DNA from 2 places in the Paenibacillus anseongensis genome. Region 2 is predicted to be linked to the other one. Evidence: riboswitches for the same ligand, from Rfam matches in the RefSeq annotation. Region 2 holds a riboswitch; the other holds the start of a gene.
The links. Region 2 has a riboswitch for FMN ahead of ribD (bifunctional diaminohydroxyphosphoribosylaminopyrimidine deaminase/5-amino-6-(5-phosphoribosylamino)uracil reductase RibD). Riboswitches for the same ligand answer to the same signal wherever they lie in the genome.
Positions count from the first base shown of each region.

Region 1: another riboswitch for FMN. It lies ahead of GON05_RS28800 (DMT family transporter); the one in region 2 lies ahead of ribD (bifunctional diaminohydroxyphosphoribosylaminopyrimidine deaminase/5-amino-6-(5-phosphoribosylamino)uracil reductase RibD).

Region 1 is NZ_WSEM01000030.1:20,991-33,497, reverse strand. Features, by position in the region: gene GON05_RS28840 (SPL family radical SAM protein) at 1-576, shown strand, start outside; gene GON05_RS28835 (helix-turn-helix domain-containing protein) at 579-1,520, opposite strand; gene GON05_RS28830 (ThuA domain-containing protein) at 1,734-2,471, shown strand; gene GON05_RS28825 (CBO0543 family protein) at 2,554-3,060, opposite strand; gene GON05_RS28820 (aminotransferase-like domain-containing protein) at 3,351-4,799, opposite strand; gene GON05_RS28815 (DMT family transporter) at 4,918-5,823, shown strand; gene GON05_RS28810 (CBO0543 family protein) at 5,949-6,497, shown strand; gene GON05_RS28805 (YjfB family protein) at 6,584-6,760, opposite strand; FMN riboswitch at 6,937-7,086, shown strand; gene GON05_RS28800 (DMT family transporter) at 7,250-8,179, shown strand; gene GON05_RS28795 (HAMP domain-containing sensor histidine kinase) at 8,269-9,885, opposite strand; gene GON05_RS28790 (response regulator transcription factor) at 9,882-10,577, opposite strand; gene GON05_RS28785 (hypothetical protein) at 10,689-11,480, opposite strand; gene GON05_RS28780 (Rieske (2Fe-2S) protein) at 11,895-12,191, shown strand; gene GON05_RS28775 (SDR family oxidoreductase) at 12,245-12,507, opposite strand, start outside.
Region 2 is NZ_WSEM01000015.1:161,661-174,167, reverse strand. Features, by position in the region: gene GON05_RS15670 (bifunctional 3,4-dihydroxy-2-butanone-4-phosphate synthase/GTP cyclohydrolase II) at 1-918, opposite strand, end outside; gene ribE (riboflavin synthase) at 962-1,633, opposite strand; gene ribD (bifunctional diaminohydroxyphosphoribosylaminopyrimidine deaminase/5-amino-6-(5-phosphoribosylamino)uracil reductase RibD) at 1,650-2,759, opposite strand; FMN riboswitch at 2,994-3,175, opposite strand; gene GON05_RS38845 (hypothetical protein) at 3,812-4,003, opposite strand; gene GON05_RS15655 (peptidylprolyl isomerase) at 4,262-4,693, opposite strand; gene lysA (diaminopimelate decarboxylase) at 4,874-6,205, opposite strand; gene GON05_RS15645 (spore germination protein) at 6,371-7,990, opposite strand; gene GON05_RS15640 (stage V sporulation protein AB) at 8,013-8,432, opposite strand; gene GON05_RS15635 (stage V sporulation protein AA) at 8,429-9,064, opposite strand; gene GON05_RS15630 (DUF378 domain-containing protein) at 9,242-9,451, shown strand; gene GON05_RS15625 (SulP family inorganic anion transporter) at 9,548-10,978, opposite strand; gene sigF (RNA polymerase sporulation sigma factor SigF) at 11,135-11,890, opposite strand; gene spoIIAB (anti-sigma F factor) at 11,902-12,348, opposite strand; gene spoIIAA (anti-sigma F factor antagonist) at 12,345-12,507, opposite strand, start outside.

The sequences.
Region 1 (12,507 bases), on a different contig from region 2:
GTCACGATCTTCATGTCCTCGGCGACGGACCCGTATCAGCCGAGCGAGTATAAGGAGCGGATCACCCGCTCGCTCCTGGAGGTGATGTCCGTGCAGCCGCCGGACTTCTTGTTCGTTCAGACCCGCAGCCCGCTGGTGAAGCGGGACGCGGATTTGTTAGCGCTGCTCGGCGACCGTGTCCGAGTCAGCATGACGGTTGAGACGGACCGCGAGGAGGTCCGCCGAGCGTTCACTCCGTCCGCGCCGCCGATACCGGCGCGGCTGGAAGCTCTCCGCGAGCTCGCAGCTCGCGGCATTCCCGTGCAGGCCACGATAGCGCCGGCGCTGCCGAGCTCGGAGCAGTTCGCCGAGCGGCTGGCGGGCATCGTGGAGCGGGTGTGCATCGACGATTACTTCATGGGCGATGGCAGTGGGGGCCGGCGCACGGCACGCATCGGCGTGCGCGCGATCTATGACGCGCTGGGGCTTTCGGACTGGTACAGTCCGGATGCGTACAAGCGCGTGCACGAACAGCTCCTGCGGCATTTTCCGCAGGAGCGTGTGTTGGTCAGCCAGCAGGGTTTTCTGCCTGGCTGACGTTAATCCGCTTGCGCCAGCAGGGGGGCGGGGGTGACCCCCGTTTGGCTGCGCATGCGTTGTTTGAATTCTTTGGGCGAGCATTGATTATGCCGCTTGAACAGCTTGTAGAACTGCGCCATATTGAGGATGCCGACCTCAAAACTGACTTCCATCATGCTGAGGTCTCCTGTTAGCAGGAGGCGCTCGGCTTTTTTGATGCGCTTGTAATTCACGTAATCCACGAAGGATATCCCCATCACTTTTTTGAAATACTTAATAAAGTAATGATAGCTTAAATTGAGCAAGGAGCAGACGTCTTCAACTGTAATTCGCTCGCCAAGATGATTGTCGATATGATCAAGCGCCGGGCGCAAGCGAGCGATGCCTGAATCCTCCGCAAGTGCGGACAAATCACGATTGTCATTGCGTAACATAAGCAGGAGCAAGTTCTTGATCGCCGCGCTGATGGCCAGCTCGTAGCCAATTTTGCGGGACTGCGACTCTTCGAAAATCTGAAGAATAAAGTCATAAGCGGCTTGCTTCACGCCCGGATTGCTCCGGAAAAGCTCGTTGAACTGCTCAAGCGGATGCGTCAGCTCCGAGAAGCAATGCAGGTAAGGCATCGTACTCAGGTCAAAATGCTGCTTGAGATCAATCTGGAAAACGATCTGCCGCAAGGGGCCGGCGGAGTATTTGTACGTCCGATGGGGCTGGGAGGAACCCAACACGATCACATCTCCTGCGGATAACACGGCAAGTTCATGCTTGGTTTGAATAGCCAGCAGGCCTTCCATGACGACCAGAAACTCAACCTGCTTATGCGAATGCCAAAGCCAAGGCGTTGGGACGCCGAAGTGAGCGGAGTCGGAGCCAAGCTCCCATATTTTTAGGAAAAGCAGCGGGTTCTGATAAATGACTTCTTCATTGACAATTTCGGAGAAAGCACTATGTGCGGATTCCATGGTTTCGTATACCTCGCTATAGGGTAGGACATTTTTGAATATGTAAAACGACGTAGCAGTTAAGGTTTATCAAGAGAAAGTATAACATTGTTTACTTAACGAGGACACTATTGAATAATAAATAGGCACAATCTTGCCTTTCATTTCGGGAAGGGACGGACTATACTCACATTATGAATGAATACGCTATCTTGATCCTGGAGGGAATAAGCAATGAGTCAAAAGCTTAAAGTAACGGTTTGGAACGAATACCGTCATGAAAAAGAAAGTGAAATTGTACGCGCCGCCTATCCAGACGGCATTCATACAGCAATTGGCGAAGGCATCAGCGGGAATGTAGAAGTCACTTATGCGACTCTAGACGATGCTGAGCACGGTTTGACCGAAGAGGTTTTGAACAACACCGATGTTCTTATCTGGTGGGGACATAAAGCGCACGATCAAGTGCAAGACGAAATCGTAGAGCGCGTTCAAAAGCGCGTATGGCAAGGCATGGGGCTAATCGTGCTGCACTCCGGACACTTCTCCAAAGTGTTCAAGAAGCTGATGGGCACATCCTGTGACCTCAAATGGCGTGAAGCGGACGAAAAAGAGCGCATTTGGGTTGTTGCGCCAGGTCATCCAATCGTGGAAGGCATTGGGGAGTACATCGATCTTGAAGCTGAGGAAATGTACGGGGAACACTTCGATATTCCTCAGCCGGATGAGTTGATCATGGTTTCCTGGTTCGAAGGCGGAGAAGTATTCCGCAGCGGTTGCACGTTTAACCGTGGAAACGGGAAGATTTTCTACTTCCGTCCAGGTCATGAGACTTACCGTACTTACTACAATGAGCAAATCCGCCGCGTAATCTCCAATGCGGTTCAGTGGGCTGCTCCGTCCACACGTGAGTATCCGAAATACGGCAATCATAAGCCGCTTGAAGAAATTAAAGCGAAAGTTAAAGCTTAATACGAATAGGGGTGCCCAGTTGGTCTTTTTGCAGACTCGCGGGGCACCCCTTTTTTGTATTTTTGAAGGATGGTGAAGACGTTTATTCTTGTTTCCAGATAGGGATATGAAAATAAATGATCAAAAATGTGGCGGTCACAACAGAAAGAAGCAGCCCGGCAGCTCGATGACTATGAAGCAGTCTGATGGCCAAGAACATGAAGAAGTAAAAAGCAATCGACCATATAAAGTGCCACCCATGCTGATAAGTGATCCGGCCGTAAGCATACCACAGATATTCAAGCGCCGAAAAACCGATTACCCACAGGAAATAGTAAATTACCTGGGTGCGTTTGGCGGCAGGAAAGAAAGCTAGATATAGCAGTGTTGTACTTGGGAGCAGCAGGAAAGTGTTAACAAGGTCGGCCGTTTTGTGGTTTAACAATAAATCAGGGTGAAACGACCAGATCATGTGATCATGACACAGAAAATTGTAAAGCAAATTGCAAAAAGAGACAAAAAGCATGACGTCGTAGTATTTATTCCACTGCTTATAGGCTCGTGAAACAATTGCTGCTATAACGAAAAGTAGATTCGTAATTAAAATCACGTTAAAAGGCCCCTAGACATGAGTCGTAAATGTAGGGTTAGTTTCTGCAATAGTGTAAAATTTTACACGTGCTGGGGCAGGGGAACTATGGGGCGCTATTTTGGCTATAGCCATCCTTTTTCCTGTTTTGATGGAACTGCAGGGTCTTATTTCTCATCACCAAGCTGAATTAGTGCCATTATTAGCAAAATAGAGGATCGTAGTTCCTTTAGATATGCCAAATAGTGGTTTCTGGAACAAATAGCGCCCCGTAGTTCCTCTGCGTTCTGGATTTTCATGCTAACCTCACACTAACACTCCCCATCGCTCGCATAACGCCCCGCGATAGCGATAAGCCGTCTAACGCCATCCCGTAAATGCTCCTCATTTATGAAGGAATAGCTTAACCTGATCCAGGAGCTCATCTCTCTGAGCGGATCGCAGATCACACCAGGTACGAAGGAGACCGATTGCCGGAGGCACTCCTCTAGCAGCTGCTGGGCCGGGATATGGTCCGGGAGCTGGAGCCACAGGTTGAAGCCGCCTTGAGGGCTGACCCAGCGCCATCCGGTAGAGGCTAGCTCCTGCTCTACAATTTCTTTTCGGATCTGCAGGGCAATACGCAGTTTCTCCAAATGCTGCTGCATTCTAGGAGATTCGAAATAATGCAGGAACATTTTCTGATTGACGAGCGGTGTGCCGTTGTCAGCTAATGATTTGGCCGTAATGAGTGATTGGATGACATGCGTGCCTCCCATGACGGCGCAAATTCGCAGCCCAGGCGCGATATATTTGCTAAAACTGCGGAGATACACGACCCAGCCTTCCGTGTCATAAGTCAGCATAGGCGAAGGAGGAGGTTGGTCCAAGTACATCTCGTGAATGGCGTCATCTTCGATCAGCAGACAGCGATAGCGTTCAGCCAGATCAACGAGCTGCTTGCGCTGTGCGGCCGGAACCGTGTACCCGGTAGGATTATGAAAGGTAGGATTCATATAAAACAGCCGTGGTTTATGCTTCTCCATAAGCTTCTCGAGTTTCGCCAGATCATAGCCGTCCGGGCTGATCTCGACAGGAATAAACCGCGCTCCCTGCTGGCGGAAAATATCAAGCGCTGCACTATACGTCGGCCGCTCAACCAAGATCGGATCCATGGGGCGGATATAGATCCGCGAGATGAGGTCGATGGCCTGCTGACCGCCTGTGGTAATCAAAAGATCGCTTGCAGCGAGCTGAAGGTTATGATGCCGAACCATGTATCGGCAGAGATACTCGCGAAGCTCCTCATCCCCTTGTGCGTTGGAGTAGGTGCCCATGAGCTTTGGATAAATGTCGAAAACTTTTTTCACATGTTCGGACAAAAAAAGATTCGGCAGCAAGTTGGGATCGATCAAAGCCTGTGAGAATTGGTACGTGACAGGGATTTGCTGAATTTCGGACAGGGAGTTTTTTAGAGCGTTGGACACGGTGAACGAACGACCTTTTTCCGCATGCTCTGTATGGGACTGCTCCTCTGTCTTGCAGGGGCTTACGTAATAACCGGATTTCTCTTTGACGTAAACTTTCTCATGCTGTTTCAACATCTGATAAGCGCGAAAAACGGTCAGCCTGTGCACCTGCAGCTCTTCGGCAAGACGCCGGATGGAGGGGAGCTTGTCATGGGCTTGCCACTCGCCGCGATCCATGCGGGTAACCATATACTCATAAGTTTGTCTGAAAAGCAGAGTAGCTTCCTTTCCAGATGTTCCTTGCGTCTTCATCCGATTTTCCCCCTTTGTTTACTCTATGATACAACAATCATTGGAAAACTGTTCTAGTGTCATGCATCTGTTCTGTTGCTTACCTAGTATGATACATACCAAGAGGGGGAGAACAGTCATGATCATTTTTAATTATCTACTTATCTGTCTAATTTTTGGTACGACATTTCTGGCGATTAAGGTTGGGGTGGATGCTTCAGCACCGCCATTTTTCTCAGCAGGCTTGAGGTTTTTTATTGCAGGAATGCTATTGTTCTGTTGGTTAGTGTGGCGGAAAAAAGCGACCCTGACTCTTTTATTTCGCAAAGAGATGCTGCTTACGGGCATCGGTCTCACATTCGGCACATTCTCAACCTTGTACTGGGCGGAGCAATATGTGTCTTCCGGGATTGCGGCCGTCTTATCGGCTACTGGGCCGATTATGATTCTCGTGCTCCAAACCTTCGTATTGCGTCTGGAGACGACAAGGCTCTCTGTATTTGGCTGCATACTCGGCTTTGTAGGTATTATCATCCTTCTGCTGCCACAACTTGCGGTATCCGCAAACATCATTTGGGTGATCGGGAGCGTGGCGATTCTGGTCGGAGAACTGTTCTATTGTATGGGAGCTCTATATTCCAAAAAGGTTATTCAGCAATTTCCTGAGTCGTCGCCGATTGCCCTGAACGCGGCGCAGATGATATGCGGAGGGTTGCTGCTGCTGATTCTTTCATTTTTTACAGAACCTGTGAACGTTCAGAGTTTATTTTCTCCAAAAGCAGCCGGCTCTTTGCTGTATTTAATCGTGATTGGCTCCATGGTGGGACACAGTCTATTCTATTGGTTAGTGGCCAAAACGAATCCTGTATTTCCAGCGACATGGCTTTATATTTCTCCATTGATTGCCTTGGCGGTGGGGGTCGTGTTTTATAAAGAGAGCATCACTTGGCTCACAGCTGTAGGTGTGGTAACCGTCATTGCCGGGACAATTTGTGCGAATTTGGATAGTTTGAAAGCATTGCTGCAACGACGAAAAACGGCGTGAGTGCGAAAAAAGGTAAGTTAATTGCTTTTTGCTTCATACGAAACAACATTTATAGAAATAATAACCACAGGATCGCAGGGTTGAATGGAGGCAGCACAAGTTTGATGATGGAATGGAGCTAAGTGATGGGTCACATAACAGAGTTGATTGTTTCATATTTACCTGTAATCATGGCCTTGTTATGCTTGATTGCAGCTTGGCTTTTTGGGGATTGGAGAAATTGGAAGACCTATTATCCAACGATTCTTTTTGCCATCTGCGTGGATTTTCTCGTTAGCCTTCTAAGCTATAATTATTCATTATGGGTTTTTCATAAATCCGCGGTAACGCCTAATCATACAATCGCAGATTTTATGATTGCTTTTAGTAATCTTCCTTGCATAGTGATGGTGTACTTGCACAAATATCCTCTCAAGTCGCGTCCACTGAGACAAGTCATTTATATCGCCATTTGGTCGGCTGTATTTACCTGCGTTGAAGGACTATTTCTGTTAATAAAAATGCTTACCTATCATAACAACTGGAATTTTTGGTGGTCAATTGCGGTCTGGGTTTTCATGTTCATCGGGTTGCGATTGCATTTTACGAGGCCGTTATGGGCGTGGCTGCTGTGTGTGGCTGGTGTGGTTTTCTTGATTCTCTATTTCCATATTCCGATTGCTAAAATGAAGTAAAGGCAGCATGCTTGATGTCACGATTATACAGCATCAACAGCAAAAAAGAAGGAGAATTCTTCATTCTCCTTCTCCAAAGGGTAAAACTAGACACGAATGTCCAGATTCCCACCCAAATTTGGCTGAACGCTTTGTTGCATCATTTGAACCATTTGCTGGGCTTGTTGCGTGGATTGATCTTTAGCCATGCTAAGAACCCGTATTTGTACAGCTTGAGCTAAGCTGCCCTGAGCTACGGACATGGAAAGTGCAGGAACATCCATGAGTTTCCTCCTTTATGATTAATGGGCTAACACGTTATATATCGGAAAATGAGTGGCAATTGCTTAGCTTAAAGCAAGGAAGCACGGATGAAAAATCCTTGCTTTTTTTATTTTATGGTGCTAATATTCAGGAATAAATATCACTTATGTTTTGTAAGTGACCACAAATTGAATAATTGAACCTTCGGGGCAGGGTGCAATTCCCTACCGGCGGTGAGGATACGTGCAGATGTATCTCAAGCCCGCGACTCCCGGCCTGTTAGGCTGGGACTGACTTGGTGAGAATCCAGGGCCGACGGTTATAGTCCGGATGGGAGAAGGTGAAAAACAGCTTGTCAAAAACTTAGGTATTTGACAGGTCTGTTTGTCAATGCCCCCGCTGATCATGAAGCGGGGGCATTGTCTCTTTTCAGAGGGTTCAATTCAAAAAATCCTTAGGAGGTTTTTGAATTGGAAAATGTAGTTAAGTTAGGAACAAAGCACGCGAATGTGGTTTCAGCGCGCTCAGGGGGCATCAGCGGAGTTTGGTATGTGGCGTTAGGAGCTACGCTTTGGGGGCTCGACCCGCTATTTCGGATCTTGCTGTTAAAAAGCTTTTCATCAGCGCAAATCGTATTTATTGAGCACCTGCTCCTTGCCTGCTATGCGGTGCCAATACTCGTGAAGTACCGGAAAACCTTGATCGGTAAGCTTTCGCTGGGCGTCATCGGCGCGCTGCTGTTCATCTCCTGGGGCGGATCGGCGATAGCAACGATCTTGTTTACTGCTGCTTTCTCGCATGGTAATGCGAACGCGATACTGCTTTTACAAAAATTACAGCCCTTATTCGCTATTATTTTAGCTCGCGTAATGCTCAAAGAGACGTTGCCTTCTAAATTTTTTGCTTATATTGCGGTGGCGCTGCTAGGCACGTATTTGCTGACATTCGGCTTTTCGTCGCCAGAGATGGGCCTCAAAGATCTAGGAACCATAAGCTGCTTATTCTCTATTCTTGCAGCAGGCTTATGGGGCGGCTCGACGGTCATGGGTAAGTACTTGCTGCAGAAAAAGCTCGACTTCCCCATTGTTACTTCGCTGCGCTTCCTGCTTGCCATCCCGTTGCTGACGGTCGTACTTGTGGCTAGCGGCGATGCTTGGCATGTAACCGGAACTAGCGGAGGTTTGATACTTATTGCCGTTAACCTTTTGTTCCAGGCGTTTTTCCCGGGCTTGCTCTCCATGCTCCTCTATTATAAAGGGCTGACCTCGACCAAGGCGTTTTTCGCAACGTTGGCGGAGCTTGCGTTTCCAGCGGTTGGCGTCTGCGTGAACTGGCTTGTTTTCGGCCAAAAGCTAACGGTAGGACAGCTAGCCGGCTTCATCGTGATTTGGCTCACCCTGTGGGTCATGAGCCGCAATCAGAGCAAAACGGCGGCATAAAGCTCGAAAAAGAGGCTCTCCCTCGGTCACATGACGACCTTGACCTTGGGAAGCCTCTTTTATTTGCCTGCCTCTCAAACCCAAGCACCTCAAGAAACCTTCGGAACCTTGAGTTTACGATCCACTTGCGCTGTTTCACCAGGCTCAAGGTAAAAGGAAACCCCGCCTCGCTCGTTCGCGGCGCGCACCATCATACCGTGATGGTCCATGATCTGCTTCACGATGGCAAGACCAAGCCCGAACTGGCCGTCCCCGCCAGAGCGGAAGGGCTCAAAGAGGCTGTCCGCAATCGCCTGATCGAGCGGCGGACCATCGTTACTGATCTGCAGCCGCGAGAATCCGGCTGCAGCTTCCTTACCATCGCCATGGGATGGCGGCGTGAGGAGAATCCGGATGCCGCTTTTGGCATAGCGGAGCTGATTGTCGAGCATGTTCTCCAAGGCGATTTTCCACTGATCGGGATCGCCGTGCAAGGTAGCAGGGGGGAGCTCTATCTCCCACTCGATTTCAGGGCGGCGATAGCGCAGCCGTTCAACCACATCTTCGATGACCTCGTGCAGCTCGAAAGGGCGGAACGGCTTCTCGCGAGCGGTGACATAGTTCAGTTTGTTGAGCAGCAGCAGGTCGCGAATTCGCTTCTCGAGGCGCTCGCCCTCCTTCAGAATGACGCCCAAGCTTTCGCCTAAGGTCCCTTTCGGAAAAACGCCGTCGAGAATGGACTGGGCATAGCTGCGGATCACCATGACCGGGGTTTTCAGCTCGTGAGAAGTGTGCTGGAGGAAGAACTGCTGCGCCTTGTCCTGGCGCACGAGACGCTGCCGCATCGCTTCAATCGCTTTGGCCAGTCGTCCCACTTCATCTTTGCGCCCGGTTTCAATCGGGTCATGCCAATCTCGTTCAGCCATACGTCCAACGTGCTGCTCCATCTGAACGAGCGGACGAGTGAAGTAGCGGGCGATGATCAGACAAGGCAGCCATGAAATCACGATGAGACCGACCATCATCAGCATAAGTCTGCCGAACATGGTCATGACCAGATCGTTGCGATAATTGCCCCAGGCATAAGAAACGATAAAGCTGGGTTGGCCTTGAACAAGCTCTTTGCGAATCACGTAAAAGATACTTTTTTTATCAATAATGGTCGTATATTTGGCAACGGGCTGTTTTTGGGCAAAAGCATCCTGTTCCATCGCTTGCATGAACGGCTCGCCGCTCGTGAACGCCTTGCTAAGGGCCAGTGACTCTTGGGTTCCGCTAATCGTAAAATGCCGGATCGCCGGAGCGCTCAAAGTTGCTGTAAAGGGAGACATCACCTTCGTTGCAATAGAGGCTTCCAATGGAATAATAGGCATAGCGTTGCCCATTTGTATGCTAGTCGCCTCCGGCATTGTTTCCGCTTGTAAGGCATCAGCATCAGGGACAGCCTGATTGATAGGTGTTAATGCTTTTACGTCCGTTATGATATTCGTCATTTGCGTGGTTGTACCCTTTGTAGCCAGGGTTAGGGTCGGTGTCGTCAACGTCGTTGCTTCCATACGAAGCCCGCTTTGTGTATCCAATAAAATATCATACAGCTGCTCTGTAAAAAATCCCTTCAACGTCCAAGGCAGCAGAACGGCAAGCAGTGTAAAAATGAGCAGCGTTAAAGCCGCGAATGCTCCCCAAAGCTTCATGGCCAGCGGCCATTGTCCTAATCGGAACGTCATGCTTTCACCATCCTGTATCCGTATCCGTATACGGTTTCTAGTCGCAGCTCCGGCAGCTTGCGGCGAAGCCTGCGCACCAAATCATCCACGACCCGGTCTGTTCCGAAGTAGTCGATTCCCCAAACAGCTTGGAGCACTTGTTCACGCTCCAGCACTTGCCCATGATGGCTTACCAAATAGAGCAGCAGCTCAAATTCCTTGGAGGTAAGCTCCAGCTTGCTGCCATCCTCAGCAGTTACGGTGCGTGCTTGCTCATCGATCAGATAAGGAGCCACATTCAGCTTCGAGCGGCGTTCCAGCTGCGCAGGCATCAGGCCGGCAGGGTGTCCGCCGTACACGCGCTCCAGCAGCTTACGAGTGCGAATGACGAGCTCGCGAGGTAAAAAAGGCTTGGCCAAGTAGTCATCGCTACCCATCTCCAGGCCAACGATCCGATCAATATCCGCGTCTCGCGCCGATATGAAAATAACGGGCTGTGCCGGCTGATCCGCCTTAATCTCGCGCATGAGTTGATAGCCGTCTACGCCGGGGAGCATGATATCGAGGACCCACAAGTCCGGCCGCTCGGATATGGCGGATCTTGCCGAGGTCCCGTCAGCGAACGAACGCACTTGCCACCCCTCTTTCTCCAAATAGGCGGCCAGAACGCCCCTGAGATGCTCTTCGTCTTCTACTAAATGAATGCGATACATGCAGTTTCTCCTTCTTTCTAATCAGCGATGGGGAAAAGGTGGAGCCGTTCGCACAATTTCTGCGTTCGGTCCACCGGAAAGGTCAACTTGTTTTTTTATCTATATGGAAAGTTAGTTCGATTCTTCCGTTTTCTCTGTTGACTTCTCATCAGCCTTTGCAGCTTGTTCTTTCAATGTTTTTGCAAGGCTGCGCAGCGATTCTGTTTCTTTCTTGTAATCCGTGAGCAGCTCAGGCAGCAGGCTTTGAATAGTTGCTGCATCGTCAACTTCGACAGCTTCCGCTAGTTTTTGCTGGCGCTTGAACGCTTCAGATGGTTCCGCTTTAATTATATCACCAGAGATAGCTGTTCCCTCAAGTGGAAGTGCTTGGATGGTCGCGGTAGCGTCCGCGCCGTCTTTTTTGATAATGGTGAACGTCTTAAGTTCTTTACTCGGGACTAATTGAGCCGCTTCGCCGTCAGGTAAAGTTGGAGCCGGCTGAGCAGGATCGAGTTTGAACATTTTAGTTTCCAATGTACCTTGGGTAGCCGGCTGAATCGTAGCGGCGCTTTTAATTACCATTGTTTTGGAAAAAGCAGGTTTCGGCATCTCGCTTTCCGCTTGTTTCCGATCCTCTAACGCTTGTTTCCAGTCGGCCAAGCTCTCAGGAGCATAGTTGCTGACTAGCAGCTTCAAATAGTTGCGCTCATGAGCTGGTTGCAGCAATAGGCCGCTTGAGCTTGTGCCTAGTTGAACCGCACTGGTTGCCATTATCGGTGTTGCTGATGTGATTGCAGTGCTTGCTTTGGTATCTGTTGTAGTCGTGTCAGCCGCTGATGCGCTGCCTACTGCTCCGAAAGCCATTGTTACCATAAAAGCTAGCAGACTAGCTTGACTTGCGCGACGTTTCCATTGTGTTTTCATTGTAGAAAACTCCTCTCAATTTTGGGGTATGTAGGTGAGTGCCTCTCCCTTACAACCTAAATGTACCGTAAGATTATGGACATCCTATCGTAACATTGTGGGAAATTATGTGTTGCTTTTATGGGTGCTGAAGCTTTGATATGGAGCGTGCAGGGGTTCATTGGACGTAATCCAATGTAATTCGTATTTGGAGATTCCTATTGGTTATGTCATTGGATAAATTCCAACGAGATGGCATGGAAGGGGGCAAAATCAAGTAGGATTAGGTGGTTCCATTGGAATTCATCCAATGAAAAGTAATATTTTGCGGCTTAATTGGCCGATTCGTTGGATTTCATCCAATAAGGTGTTAAATGTCATGTCGAAAATGTAGTAAACTGTATGCTGGAATAGAATGAACAGAGGGGTGTCTACATGAAAGAAGTGCTGCTAGGGCCTGTAGAGAGTTTCACCAAGCTGCCCGCAGAAGTTGTGTTCGATAAGAACTTGTATTGGTTAATTCAAGCCGAGGATCAAGCGACGTACCGGCTCGTATCCAGCCGATGTCCGCATGCCGGCGCTATTGTGGAGGCTGAAAAGGGGGAGTTCGTCTGTTCGATGCATGGCTGGACATTCGATCTACACTCAGGCGCATGCCTGAATGTTCCGACCAAAAGCCTTACGGCTTATGACGTTACCGTCAAAGAAGGCCAGCTTATTGCGCATGTGTAAAAAACAAAAGGACCTGCCTTATCCGTCGAACGGTTAGGCGGGTCCTGATTTTTTTATAAATTCAAATGCAGCTTGCGTGTGTTCAGCATCCCGTCCAAACCGGTAGGGTCTTGGCTGACCTTATATTTTACAAAAGCTTCCGCCGCCTCTGAGGTGCGAATGCGCAGCGGTTTCGGCTCCATGTCCATCAGCTTCACCATGACTTCGGCGACCGACTCCGACGTTTGGGGCACCGAGTTCCGTTTGGAGAAGGCGTCCAAATATTGCGTGATGATCGGTTTATATTCATCTTCCAGAATGCCCCCGGTTTCTTGAA
Region 2 (12,507 bases):
TTTGTTGATCAGACCAATACCGCGACCTTCCTGTCGCATATATAATAATACACCATTGCCCTCTTCATCAATCTGTTTTAATGCAGCATCCAGTTGAGGACCGCAATCGCAGCGGTGTGAATGGAAAACATCACCAGTTAAACACTCGGAATGCACACGAACCAGCGTTGGTTTGGAAGGGTCAATTGTTCCTTTAACTAGGGCAACATGCTCTTTGCTATCCAGTTGATTCGTATAGGCGATTGCTTTAAAAGTGCCGAAATCCGTAGGCAGCTTAATTTCAACTTCACGCTCAACCAATTTCTCCTGTTGATTGCGGTAGTGAATCAAATCTTGAATCGTAATGATGCATAAATCATGTTTTTTGGCGATTTCCATAAGATCCGGAACCCGAGCCATCGTTCCGTCTTCCTTGATGACTTCACAAATGACCGCGGCAGGATAGGACCCGCATAAAACAGCCAAATCAACCGCTGCTTCTGTATGTCCAGCTCTGCGGAGTACGCCGCCTTTTTTGGCGATTAGCGGGAAAATATGACCCGGTCTGCGGAAATCCTGAGGTTTCGTATCCGGATCAATCAAGCCCATAACCGTTCTTGAACGCTCATGTGCGGAAATCCCCGTACTTGTCTCAACATGGTCTACAGATACGGTAAAGGCAGTGCCATGATAATCGGTATTTCTAGCGACCATCGGCGGCAAGTCAAGCTCTTTGGCCCGTTCTTCCGTAATCGGCGTGCACACCAGCCCGCGGCCTTCTTTGATCATGAAATTAATCACTTCCGGGGTCGTTTTATCCGCCAGTGCGATGAAATCCCCTTCGTTCTCGCGATCTTCGTCATCCACAGCGATAATGACTTTCCCTAAACTGAGATCTTTCAGTGCTTCTTCGATCGTGCTGAATTTTATTTCTGTCATCTTCACCTCTCCTAACCGAACTATCTTTGTAAGCTAATTACCCTTACATAAAGCCATGATCCGCCAGAAAGCTTGCAGAAAGCGTGCTTTGCTTTTTACCGTTACCCGCCGAGGCATCAGCAGGACCGAACTTTAGCAGTCGTTCCATATATTTGCCCAGAACATCGCATTCCATGTTAATAGTATCTCCTGCTTTTTTATCATGCAGAACGGTTTGAGCCAGTGTATGCGGAATAATCGAAACCGCCAGATCGCGTTCTGTGACATCGACAACCGTAAGGGAGATCCCGTCAATGGTGATCGAGCCGCCAGCTATTATATATCGGAAAATGTGTTTATCCTCCGGTTCGAACCGATAAACAACCGCATTTTCTTCTGGAATCCGCGAAATAATCGTTGCTGTTGAATCTACATGTCCTTGCACAATGTGTCCGCCGAAACGGCCGTTTGCCGCCATCGCTCGCTCCAAATTCACGCGTGTACCGGCTTGCAGCTTGCGCAAATTCGTCTTGCGGTAAGTTTCCGGCATCACGTCGACAGAGAAAGATTCGTTGTCAAACGAAATGACCGTCAGACAAACCCCATTCACCGAAATGCTGTCTCCCAGATGAACATCCTCAAGGATCTTTTTTGCGCCAATCGTTAATACCATAGCTTGACCTACGCTATGAATGCGGCGCATGTGGCCGATTTCTTCAATAATGCCGGTAAACATGACAGCCCTCCATTCGTTAGCTCTTAAACACCGGATACCCGGTTAGGCATACATCCGGTCCGAACTGCTCGACCTTTAACCGGTCGAGCGTAATTGCGTCATCCATCTTCGCGAAGCCTTCGAAGGTGATGTTCATAGGTGCTGCCTGCCCGCCGCCGATAATTTTCGGCGCAAACATCAGCACCAGCTTATCCAGTAGGCGCCGCTCCAGCATGGCGCCGCTCAGCTTGCCTCCACCCTCGAGGAGGATGGAGCCGATCTCTCGCTCGCCGAGCTGCCGCATGGCGAGCGTCAGATCCACCTGCGGACCGTCGCCGCAGGTGAGGACCGTGATGCCGCGAGCTTCCAGCGCGGCACGCCGCTCTGCGGGCGCCTGTGCGGTGGCGAGCAGGATCGTCGGCTGACGATCCTGCTCGGTGAGCACCTGGGCGCCCAGCGGGACTCGCAAGCGCGAGTCCGCGATGATCCGTACCGGCTGCACAGCCGGTACGTCGCCGCGCGCGCTTAAGCGCGGGTCGTCGGCGATGACAGTATCGACGCCGACCATGATCCCCTGATGCCGATGGCGCAGGGTATGCACGAATTCGCGCGACGCAGGCGACGTAATCCATTTGCTGTCGCCTGTTTTCGAGGCAATGCGGCCGTCGAGCGTGCTGGCTGTTTTCAGCGTCACGAAAGGCATACGCGTGACGATGTACTTATTAAAAGTCTCATTCATGAGCGAGGCTTCCTCTCCCAGCAGCCCAACGGACACGTCTATGCCGTGGGCGCGCAGTTTGGCAACACCCGTGCCCGCAACCTGCGGGTTCGGGTCGGTGCCCGCAACGACAACGCGGGCAACACCGGCCTCAATGAGACGGTCGCTGCAAGGCGGCGTCTTGCCGTAGTGACTGCACGGCTCAAGCGTAACATACGCCGTGCTGCCCTTCGCTTCTTCGCCAGCCATCTGCAAAGCAAGAACCTCAGCATGGCCATGTCCGCGCTTCAGATGCGCCCCCATCCCCACGATACGACCGTCTTTTACCAGGACGCATCCAACAACGGGATTAATCCCTGTTTGGCCAAGAGCACTCTCAGCCATTTGCAGAGCGAGCCTCATATAAGCTTCATCATTCAAGACATGCATGTGTGTTCACTGCCTTTCCAAGCTATTTTGAAATAGAATGCAAAAAGACCCCTCCGTATATCGGATAGGGGCCAGAGATTGTTTAGGTAACACGAAGAAGCTTCATCCATCCACACTTGCTGCATTTTTGATCAAATCAAACAAGCACGACGTATCCATGCCAAAGCATAGACCTGCCGAATTTTTGTTCTCGTGAAAAAATGTACAAGCATGCATAGCGAATCTAATGTTCGCGTATTCCTTCTCCCATCCAGACTATACTGTCGGTCCCGGATTCTCACCGGGTCAGCCGTAGCGAAGCTGTATATCAGGTACCGCTAGCTTCAAAACGGGTCACGGACTAATTGAAAGCAGCCAGATCAGCCTGCCATCAAATCACCGCCGGTGTGGAATTTCACCACGCCCCGAAGGTTTGCACACATATGAAAAGTAACTTATGAAAAATTTATCACTCACTCATCGAAAAAGCAAGGTCTTTTTTACCTCGCCCTACAAAAAACGACTCATTTTGCACCGCTTCAACCCGATTGCGCCTATGTTTCCGGTAGCACTATTTGCATAAAACTGGATATATTCCCCTTCCAAATAGTACATACTGACCTGTGCAGGCTCTGCCCACATCCTAACGGACCACACTGCCGCTATTCCCGTTATTTCGAGCATTCTCTTCTCTAGCGGACTTCAGAGTCGCTATTCGGTCCATTCACGGCCATTTTAGTCGGAATCATCGTGAATAGCAGCTCTCCTGTCCGTTAGAATTTCACAAAGCCTATTTCTGCGAAATAAGGTCATCTCTGTCCGTTAGCTGATGTCTGCTGCACCTTTCTCTCTGAAGCTGCCCCACCTTCAGCGGCTTTCCAACGATGTTTTACATCGTTGAAGTTGTTCATGCGTGGTCGCCTCGTTGGAGCTCAGCTTTTTACCGTCGCTAGCATGTGGTGCGCAGGCTCAACCCTCATCTAACGGACCTCACAGCCGTTATTCCCGTTATTTCGCGCATTTCCCAGCTCTAACGGACTCCAGAGTCGCTATTCGGTCCATTCACGGCCATTTTAGTCGGAATCATCGTGAATAGCGGCTCTCCTGTCCGTTAGAATTTTACAAAGCCTTATTTCTGCGAAATAAGGCCATCTCTGTCCGTTAGCTGATGTCTGCTGCACTTTTCTCTCTGAAGCTCCCCTACCTTCGGCAGCTTTCCAACGATGTTTTACATCGTTGAAGTTGTTCATGCGTGGTCGCCTCATTGGAGCTCAGCTTCTTACCGTCGCCAGCATATCGTGCGCAAGCTTTGCCCTCATCCTAACGGACCTCACAGCCGCTATTCCCATTAAATCGCACATTTCCCAGCTCTGACGGATTCCAGAGTCTTTATCCGATCAATTCACGGCCATTCTGCAAGCAAAGCTCAAGTAACCGCCGACACTAGAGACTGGTGTCCAGCAGCTCCCTCAAATAAAAGAACCTGCTGACAACTGTCAGCAGGCTCTTCCCATTTTCCGATATTAAACTTCTACAACTTCTACTTTTTCCATCAAGTCTCTGCCTTTGAAAGCATCAACGAGTTCCATACCTTTGGACACTTTACCGAATACAGTATGTTGTCCATCAAGGTGAGGCTGTGGTTGGTAAGCGATGTAGAATTGGCTTCCACCTGTGTTTCTGCCTGCATGAGCCATAGCCAAGGAGCCGCGCTCATGTTTGTTAGGGTTGATTTCACAGTTGATTTGGTAGCCTGGGCCACCAGTTCCTGTGCCGGATGGACAACCGCCTTGTGCAACGAATCCTGGGATTACGCGATGAAAAACAAGTCCGTTGTAGAAACCGGAATTTGCTAATTTTTCAAAGTTGGCAACGGTATTTGGCGCGTCATTTTCGAAAAGATCGATTAGAACTTCGCCACCGCCTGCTAGTTTAATTTTTGCTTGTTTGGCCATTGTGGTCCACTCCTTTAGACAATAATATCTTATTCTACTATGAAAAGATGCATTTCACAAATCTGCCTTTCAGCTAAATAGAGAACTCTATTTTCGTGGGCACACAAAAAGCTATCCTTCAAGTCCTGAAGACCTGAGGGATAGCCCTTTCTCAGCCTGTAAATCCAGCTGTGTTCTATGTTAAACCGTTTTGCTCACTTGTTTCATTCTAGCAGGAATTAAATCGTTCCCGACAATATTGTCGAATGTCTCGCGCTTCACGACGAGATCGCTTTGCCCCTCGCTCACGAAAACTACGCCTGGACGGCGGATACGATTATAGTTGCTTGCCATCGCATAGTTATATGCGCCTGTGCAAGACACGGCAAGCACGTCGCCCGAGTTCACTTTCGGGAGGTTCACGTCCCAAATCAGCATATCGCCGCTCTCACAGCATTTACCGGCAATCGATACGACCTCCGTAGGCTCTTCGGTTGCGCGGTTCGCCAGCATAGCTTCATACACAGCCTCATACAAGGCAGGGCGCGGGTTATCTGTCATACCGCCATCGACAGATACATATTTACGTACACCAGGAATATCTTTCGCCGTTCCAACGGTGTACAAGGTCGTTCCTGCGTCGCCGACGATACTGCGGCCCGGCTCTACCCAGATTTCGGGAAGCGGATATTCGTTGCGTCCGAAATTGTCTTTAATCGCATCCGTGATAGCTTTCACGTAAACGGATACCGGAAGCGGAGTATCTTCATTCACATAACGGATACCGAAGCCTCCGCCAAGGTTAATGACTTTGAATGTCACGCCAATTTCTTGACGAACTTGAACGGCAAAGCTGGCCATTTTCTCGGCAGCCATGCGGAAGCCTTCCACCTCAAAAATTTGCGAGCCAATATGAGAATGAATACCGAGCAGTTCCAAATGGCTCAGCTTGGAAGCCTCCTCCACCGCGCGGAATGCGGAACCGTTGCCTAGATCGAAACCGAACTTGGAATCCGTTTGGCCCGTGGAAATATATTCATGCGTATGTGCTTCGACACCTGGCGTAATACGCAGTAAAATTTTCACTTTTTGACGTTTTTCACCGGCAATGGCGTTCAGCATTTGAAGCTCGATAAAATTATCTACAACGAAACAGCCAATTTTCGCATCAATCGCCATCTCGATCTCGTCAATCGTTTTGTTGTTGCCATGGAAATGAATCCGCTCAGCCGGGAATCCAGCTTGAAGAGCTGTATACAGCTCGCCGTCCGATACAACATCGAGGGACATTCCTTCTTCTTCGACAATGCGGCACATCGCCATCACACAAAAAGCTTTGCTCGCATAAGCCACTTGGAATTTGAGACCGGACGCTTTGAAAGCATCTACAAACTCGCGGCAACGTTCACGCACAAGCGCTTCGTCAAACACATATAAAGGTGTCCCATATTCCGCAACCAGCTTCGTTGCGTCGACACCACCGATTTCAAGGTGACCTTGACCGTTAATTTTACTTGTACCATGCAAATACATAGCTTCATTTCCCCCTCACCCTGAACCTGCTGCTGCTCATATTTCGCTCAAACGGCCGAATGCGCATTACTATTTAAATTAACATAGGAAAAGCGTATTTGACAATATCCTCACTACCCTAAATCGTAAAAAGGACAAGATGAATGCTCTTGTCCTTTTAGTTTATTACGATTTGGGTTGACGTGTGCCGTCAATTGGTTTTGTAATGCTTAGACGCGTTTTGGCTGCCAATACGGGACGGCGTAGAAGAATCGCAAAAAAGCTTTTCGCGTTGAAAGGAATGAGCGGCCACATGTAGGGGGCATTGTAGGACTTTCTTGTAGCCAGCCAGAGCAGCCATAAGGTCGATCCGACTACAAAACCCGGAACATGGAAGATAGCCACAGCAATGAGCAACCCCAGCCGGATGATCCGGTTAGCCAGCCCCAACTCATAGCTTGGAGTAGCAAACATCCCAATGGAAGCAAGAGCCAGATATAGGATCACTTCATTGATGAATAAACCCGTCTTAACGGCTATATCCCCAACCAATATGGCTGCTACCAAACCCATGGCAGTTGCGAGTGGAGACGGGGTATGCACCGCGGCCATCCGCATCAGATCGATCCCGATATCGGCGATTAGGAATTGAACAAGCAGCGGCAGCGTGCCCTCTTTCTGCGGCCCAAGAAACTCTAGACCGGGAGGTTTTAAAGAAGGATCCATCACCATCATAAACCAAAGCGGAAGCAGGAAAATGGAGGACATGATTCCGGCAAACCGCACCCACCTTAAATAAGTGCCGATAAACGGCGTTTGTCTATACTCCTCTGCATGCTGCACATGATGGAAGAAGGTCGTTGGCAATATCATTACGCTTGGAGATGTATCCACAAATAGACACACATGTCCTTCCATCAAATGTGCGGACACAACATCGGGACGCTCTGAATAACGTACCATCGGATACGGATTCCAGCCTTTATTAACGATAGCTTCCTCCAGCTGCTTTTCACCTAGGGGGAGACCATCTAACTTCACTTGGCTGATTTTTTCTTTAATTGCATCAACCAAATCCGCATTCGCAATATCGTTGATATAACCGATGCAGACATCCGTTTTGGTTCGTTTGCCAATTTGCATAATCTCCAGCTTCAACCGCTCATCGCGCACTCTTCGTCTAACGAGTGTTACGTTCAATAATAAGGTTTCTACGAAACCGTCCCGTGAACCTCTGACAACCCGCTCCAAATCCGGCTCGCCAATGGACCGAACGGGATAGCTCTTGACGTCGATGGCGATGGCCGCCGTTTCTCCCTCAATGAAGAGCGCGGTTCCACCCATGAGCACCTGCCCTACGATTTCGGACATTTTTTTGTAGGACTTGACTTGATTGTGAGGGATTAGATAATCCATGAAAGATTCGACCGTGTGGTGGTTCACACTTTTTTCACCGGCATAGGAAAGGCGTGTCAGAATATCCGATAAAACCGTATCCTTGACGAACCCGTTACAGTAGAAGATCCCCACTCTTTTTGATCCGAACACCATTTCCCTAAGCACAAGATCGAAGCTGCGATTGAGGCCAACGCGCTCCTCCAGCACTCTTTTTACATCCTCTAAGTTATCCGGAATGTCCTCCTGAATTTTCAACTCCTTTTCTTCCGGCGTCATATTCGTGATTGGATTATATTCCGATAAATTTCCTTCCTCATCAATGGCCAGTTTATCTAATTTTTCTTTGGATTCGTTCACATGATCATGTTCATGTTCATGGTCATTCCCTGTTTTGACGATTACTTTCATGTCCGTGCGCCTCCTTCAATCCTTAATAAAACAACCACTCAAACAAGGATCCAAACACTTTGCCGAAAATCATCGCCATCAGCAGCAAAATCATATAGGAACCCATACCCACCCTCTTGGCAAGGATCGGCAGCACATTAATAATTTCAGTAAGCGCAGCTGCTAACATCCCTACAAAACAGCCGGCAAATAGTCCAACGAGCGAAGCACTTATTGGAAATAGATGCACCTTCATATCGCTAAAATCCACCCAAGTAAACAAAAGGGAACCTAACACAACCGCAGCTTCATAGGCACGTATTTTAGAGAATGTTCGTGTGATCTGCGCCAGCCTCGGAATAATGTCCAGGACCACAAGAAAGGCAACCATCCCGCTGCCCACGGCAATTCCTCCCGCTAATCCGATAAAAGCAATCAGAAGGACTTCTCCAAGGAGAGTCATCCCTTCGACTCCCCTTCCTCATGAATTTTCATATACTCTTCGGTGATCACATAATGGTTAATATTCTCTTGGTACATGAACATTTCGACTTCAAGCGGACTTGGTTCCTCATTAAATTTCTTTTTAAACAAATGGTTGAAGAAGATCACCATCCCGACACCTATGCCGAGGGAATACGGGATTTGCAGAATGAGCGGATGCTCTACCTTTTTACCCGTCATCAGCTCGTAGATCCTCTGGTGAACCTCCAGCATGGAAACATCGGCATGGAAATTCATAATGGCCAGCCCTGAACCGATGAACAGCAGCAGCCATACCAATCCGATGAGCACTGGACTTGCTTTTTTATTATCAGAAAAAATTTCAAGGAGCACATGAGGTTCCCCAAAATGCTCAATTTGCAGCTCCGGGTACCGCTCTTTCACTTTCCGAACGATCAGCATCATATCAATCAGGACGCGGTTGCCATCCTCCTGCTGCGGCTTATGAATAATCAGCTCGTTCAAAGCTGTTTCATAGTCAGGTTCCACAATAATTTGCGCGATATGCCGCAGCTGAACGACACTTCCTTTGCGAACACTCGCCTTACGCCTGAGCCGGATATACAGGTATGGAGCTCCACTATTAGCCATGGTCTCACTCCCTTCACTACTTACGGGTATCATCCATGTATAGGAGTAGTATGCAAAATGTTTCCTACCCATAATCACCCGCTGCAATGGTAAATTCTCCAGGAATAAAGCTCTCCTCAAATTGACATAGTAAGAAATGAATAACGATAACTTATTCCATACAAAGAAGGTGATAACATGGCAAAAGTAGCGTTAACTCTAGTGATTATTGGTGCGCTGAATTGGCTTTTAGTTGGGCTCTTCGAATGGGATTTAGTTTCAGCTATATTGGGTGGGGATTCACATCGGGAATCTTCGGTTTTAAGTCGCATTATCTATACCATCGTCGGCTTATGCGGCATTTACTGCGTAAGATTCTATTCCGACAACAGATATTCTGCACGATAAACGTATAGGTTTAAAAAAAGAAAGCCGCCATACCCAGTAGATTGTCGGGTAAATAGCGGCTCTTTTTCTTTTCTATAAAAATAGCTGTGACAGTATTTAACTTGCTTGTTTCACCAAAAGCTTGCTTTCCTCATTCAATCCAATACAAATCACCGTTTTGCCCAGCTGCTCATACTTCGCAATGGTTTTAGCGATAGCCGTAACAGCGGAGTGATCCCAAACATGCGAGCTGCTAAAATCAATCGTGATGGTCTCGGGGTCATTTCTATAATCGAATAAATCAATAAAATAAGTCATTGTGCCAAAAAATAACTGGCCGGAAACCCGATATGTTTTGGCTCCGTTAGCGTCTATCGAGGTAAAGGCCTTAATTTTTGCGGATCTCCAACCAAAAATGAGAGCACTTAACGTAACTCCGGACAAGACCCCAATGGCTAAGTTGGACGTTGCAACAACGATGGCGACAGTAATTACCATGACTAACGCGTCGCTTCTTGGAATTTTGGCTATCGTTCTCAGTGATTTCCAATCGAAAGTGCCTATGGACACCATGAACATGACACCAACCAATGCCCCCATCGGAATTTGCTTAACGACATTACCAAGCACCATGATCAAAAATAGCAAAAACACGCCGGACACAAAGGTGGATAGACGCGACCTTCCTCCTGATTTCACATTAATCACCGTTTGGCCTATCATCGCACACCCTGCCATCCCGCCAAAAAAACCGGAAAACACATTGGCAATGCCTTGCCCGCGAACTTCTTTGTTTTTATCGCTTTTTGTTTCTGTCATTTCATCCACGATCGTAGCCGTCATCAAGGATTCCGTAATACCGACCACGGCCAAAGCCAAGGAGATCGGAAGAATCACCCCAATGGCTTGCAGAGACAGATGGAAGTCAGGAACATGGAAAAACGGCAGTGTCTGCGTGATTTCCCCCATATCTCCTACCGTGCGCACATCCAGATGCAAATTGATCGATATGATGGTCATCACAATAATCGCAACTAACGCAGAAGGGACGGCTTTGGTTATCCGCGGCAGTCCATACACGATGACCAAGGTACCTGCTACCATCGCGTACATCTGCCAACCCGCACCTGCAAAGCTAGGAAGCTGAGCCAAGAAAATAATAATGGCAAGGGCATTTACAAAGCCAATGACAACCGAATGCGGAATGAAGGTGATAAATTTGCCGAATTTGAACACACCCATGAGATATTGAATGATACCGGTTAAAATGCTGGCGGCGAATAGATATTCAATGCCATACTTCGCTACCAAAGGCCCCATCAGAGAGGCCATCGCGCCAGTTGCTGCCGAAATCATCCCCATCCGGCCACCGGTGAATGAGATCACTAACGCAATGATGAATGAAGCATACAAGCCAACCATCGGGTCTACCCCAGCTAAAATGGAAAAAGCAATCGCTTCGGGGATTAAAGCCAAAGCCACCGTTATTCCTGACAAAACATCCTTTCGTACATTAAAAAACCACGAATCCTTCCATTTCCCGTACAACTATATTCACTCCTCAACTGATAAAAGAATTGATTTTGATTTTTCGCTTTCAGAAAAATCCACACCGTTATTGGCAGTACTTATTATACATAAATCTCGCCAATGTCTCTACGCACAAAAAATAACCGTCCTCCTGATGGAGAACGGTTATTTTCGTTATTGCGCAATCTGATCTTTGATCGATTGCAATATCTTCTTTTCCAATCGTGATACTTGCACTTGGGAAATACCCAGTCTGCTAGCAACCTCCGACTGTGTTTGATCCCTGAAATAGCGGAGGTAGACAATGAGCCGCTCCCGCTCGGAGAGCGTCCCGATGGCTTCGTTGAGCGCAAGCTTCTCGAACCACTTCTCTCCGCTTTCGTCGGAGATTTGATCCATTAACGTAATGGGATCCCCGTCGTTTTCAAAAACGGTCTCATGAATCGAGGAAAGCGGCTTATTCGCTTCTTGCGCGAAAACAACTTCCTCCGCCGTGATCATAAGCTCTTCTGCCACCTCTTTAATCGTAGGAAGCCTGCCAAGCCTTTTCGATAACTCGTCCTTCGTCTTGCGAATCTTATTAGCCAGTTCTTTGAGCGAACGGCTAACCTTGAGTGTTCCGTCATCCCGAAGGAAGCGCTGAATTTCGCCGATAATCATCGGCACCGCATAGGTTGAAAACTTCACATCATAGGACAGATCGAATTTGTCAACGGACTTGAGCAGTCCGATGCAACCGATCTGGAACAAATCTTCGGCTTCGTATCCCCGGTTCAAAAAGCGTTGAACCACAGACCAGACCAAGCGGATATTGCAGCTGACGAGTGTTTCTCTGGCGAGTCCATCTCCGGATTGGCTGAGGGCGATTAACCGTTTGACTTCCGAATCGTCTAAATAACTGTGAGAAGCATGCTTCAGATCGACATCCATAGATCAAACCCCTAATTGTATAAAGCTTTTTTAGATTCAATTCGCTTCAACATGTTTATTTTGGTTCCGATTCCGACGGCCGTCACAACTTCCACTTCGTCCATGAAATTTTCCATAATCGTGAATCCCATTCCGGAACGTTCGAGTTCTGGCTTGGATGTGTAGAGTGGCTGTTTCGCTTGTTCCAAATCATCTATGCCTGAGCCCTGGTCCTCAATCGTAATTCGGACTACGTCATCCTCAATTTTCGTTGTAATGGTAATTACACCATCCGGTTTATTGTTATACCCATGAATAATCGAATTCGTCACAGCTTCTGAAACGACCGTTTTGATATCCGTTAGTTCATTCAAGGTTGGATCCAATTGTGAAACGAAAGCAGCAACAGCGACACGTGCAAAGGCCTCATTCTCGGAACGGCTGGCAAACTGCAGCGTCATAAAATTGTGCTCACTCATAGTGCAACCTCCAAACTGGACATTGCATTACGTTCGTTATCCTGAATTGATACGATCTTGAACATTCCGGAGAGCTCGAACAAGCGATAGACAGCAGGCGAAACATCACATACGACCATCTTGCCGCCTTTACTCGTGATTTGCTTATAGCGACCGAGA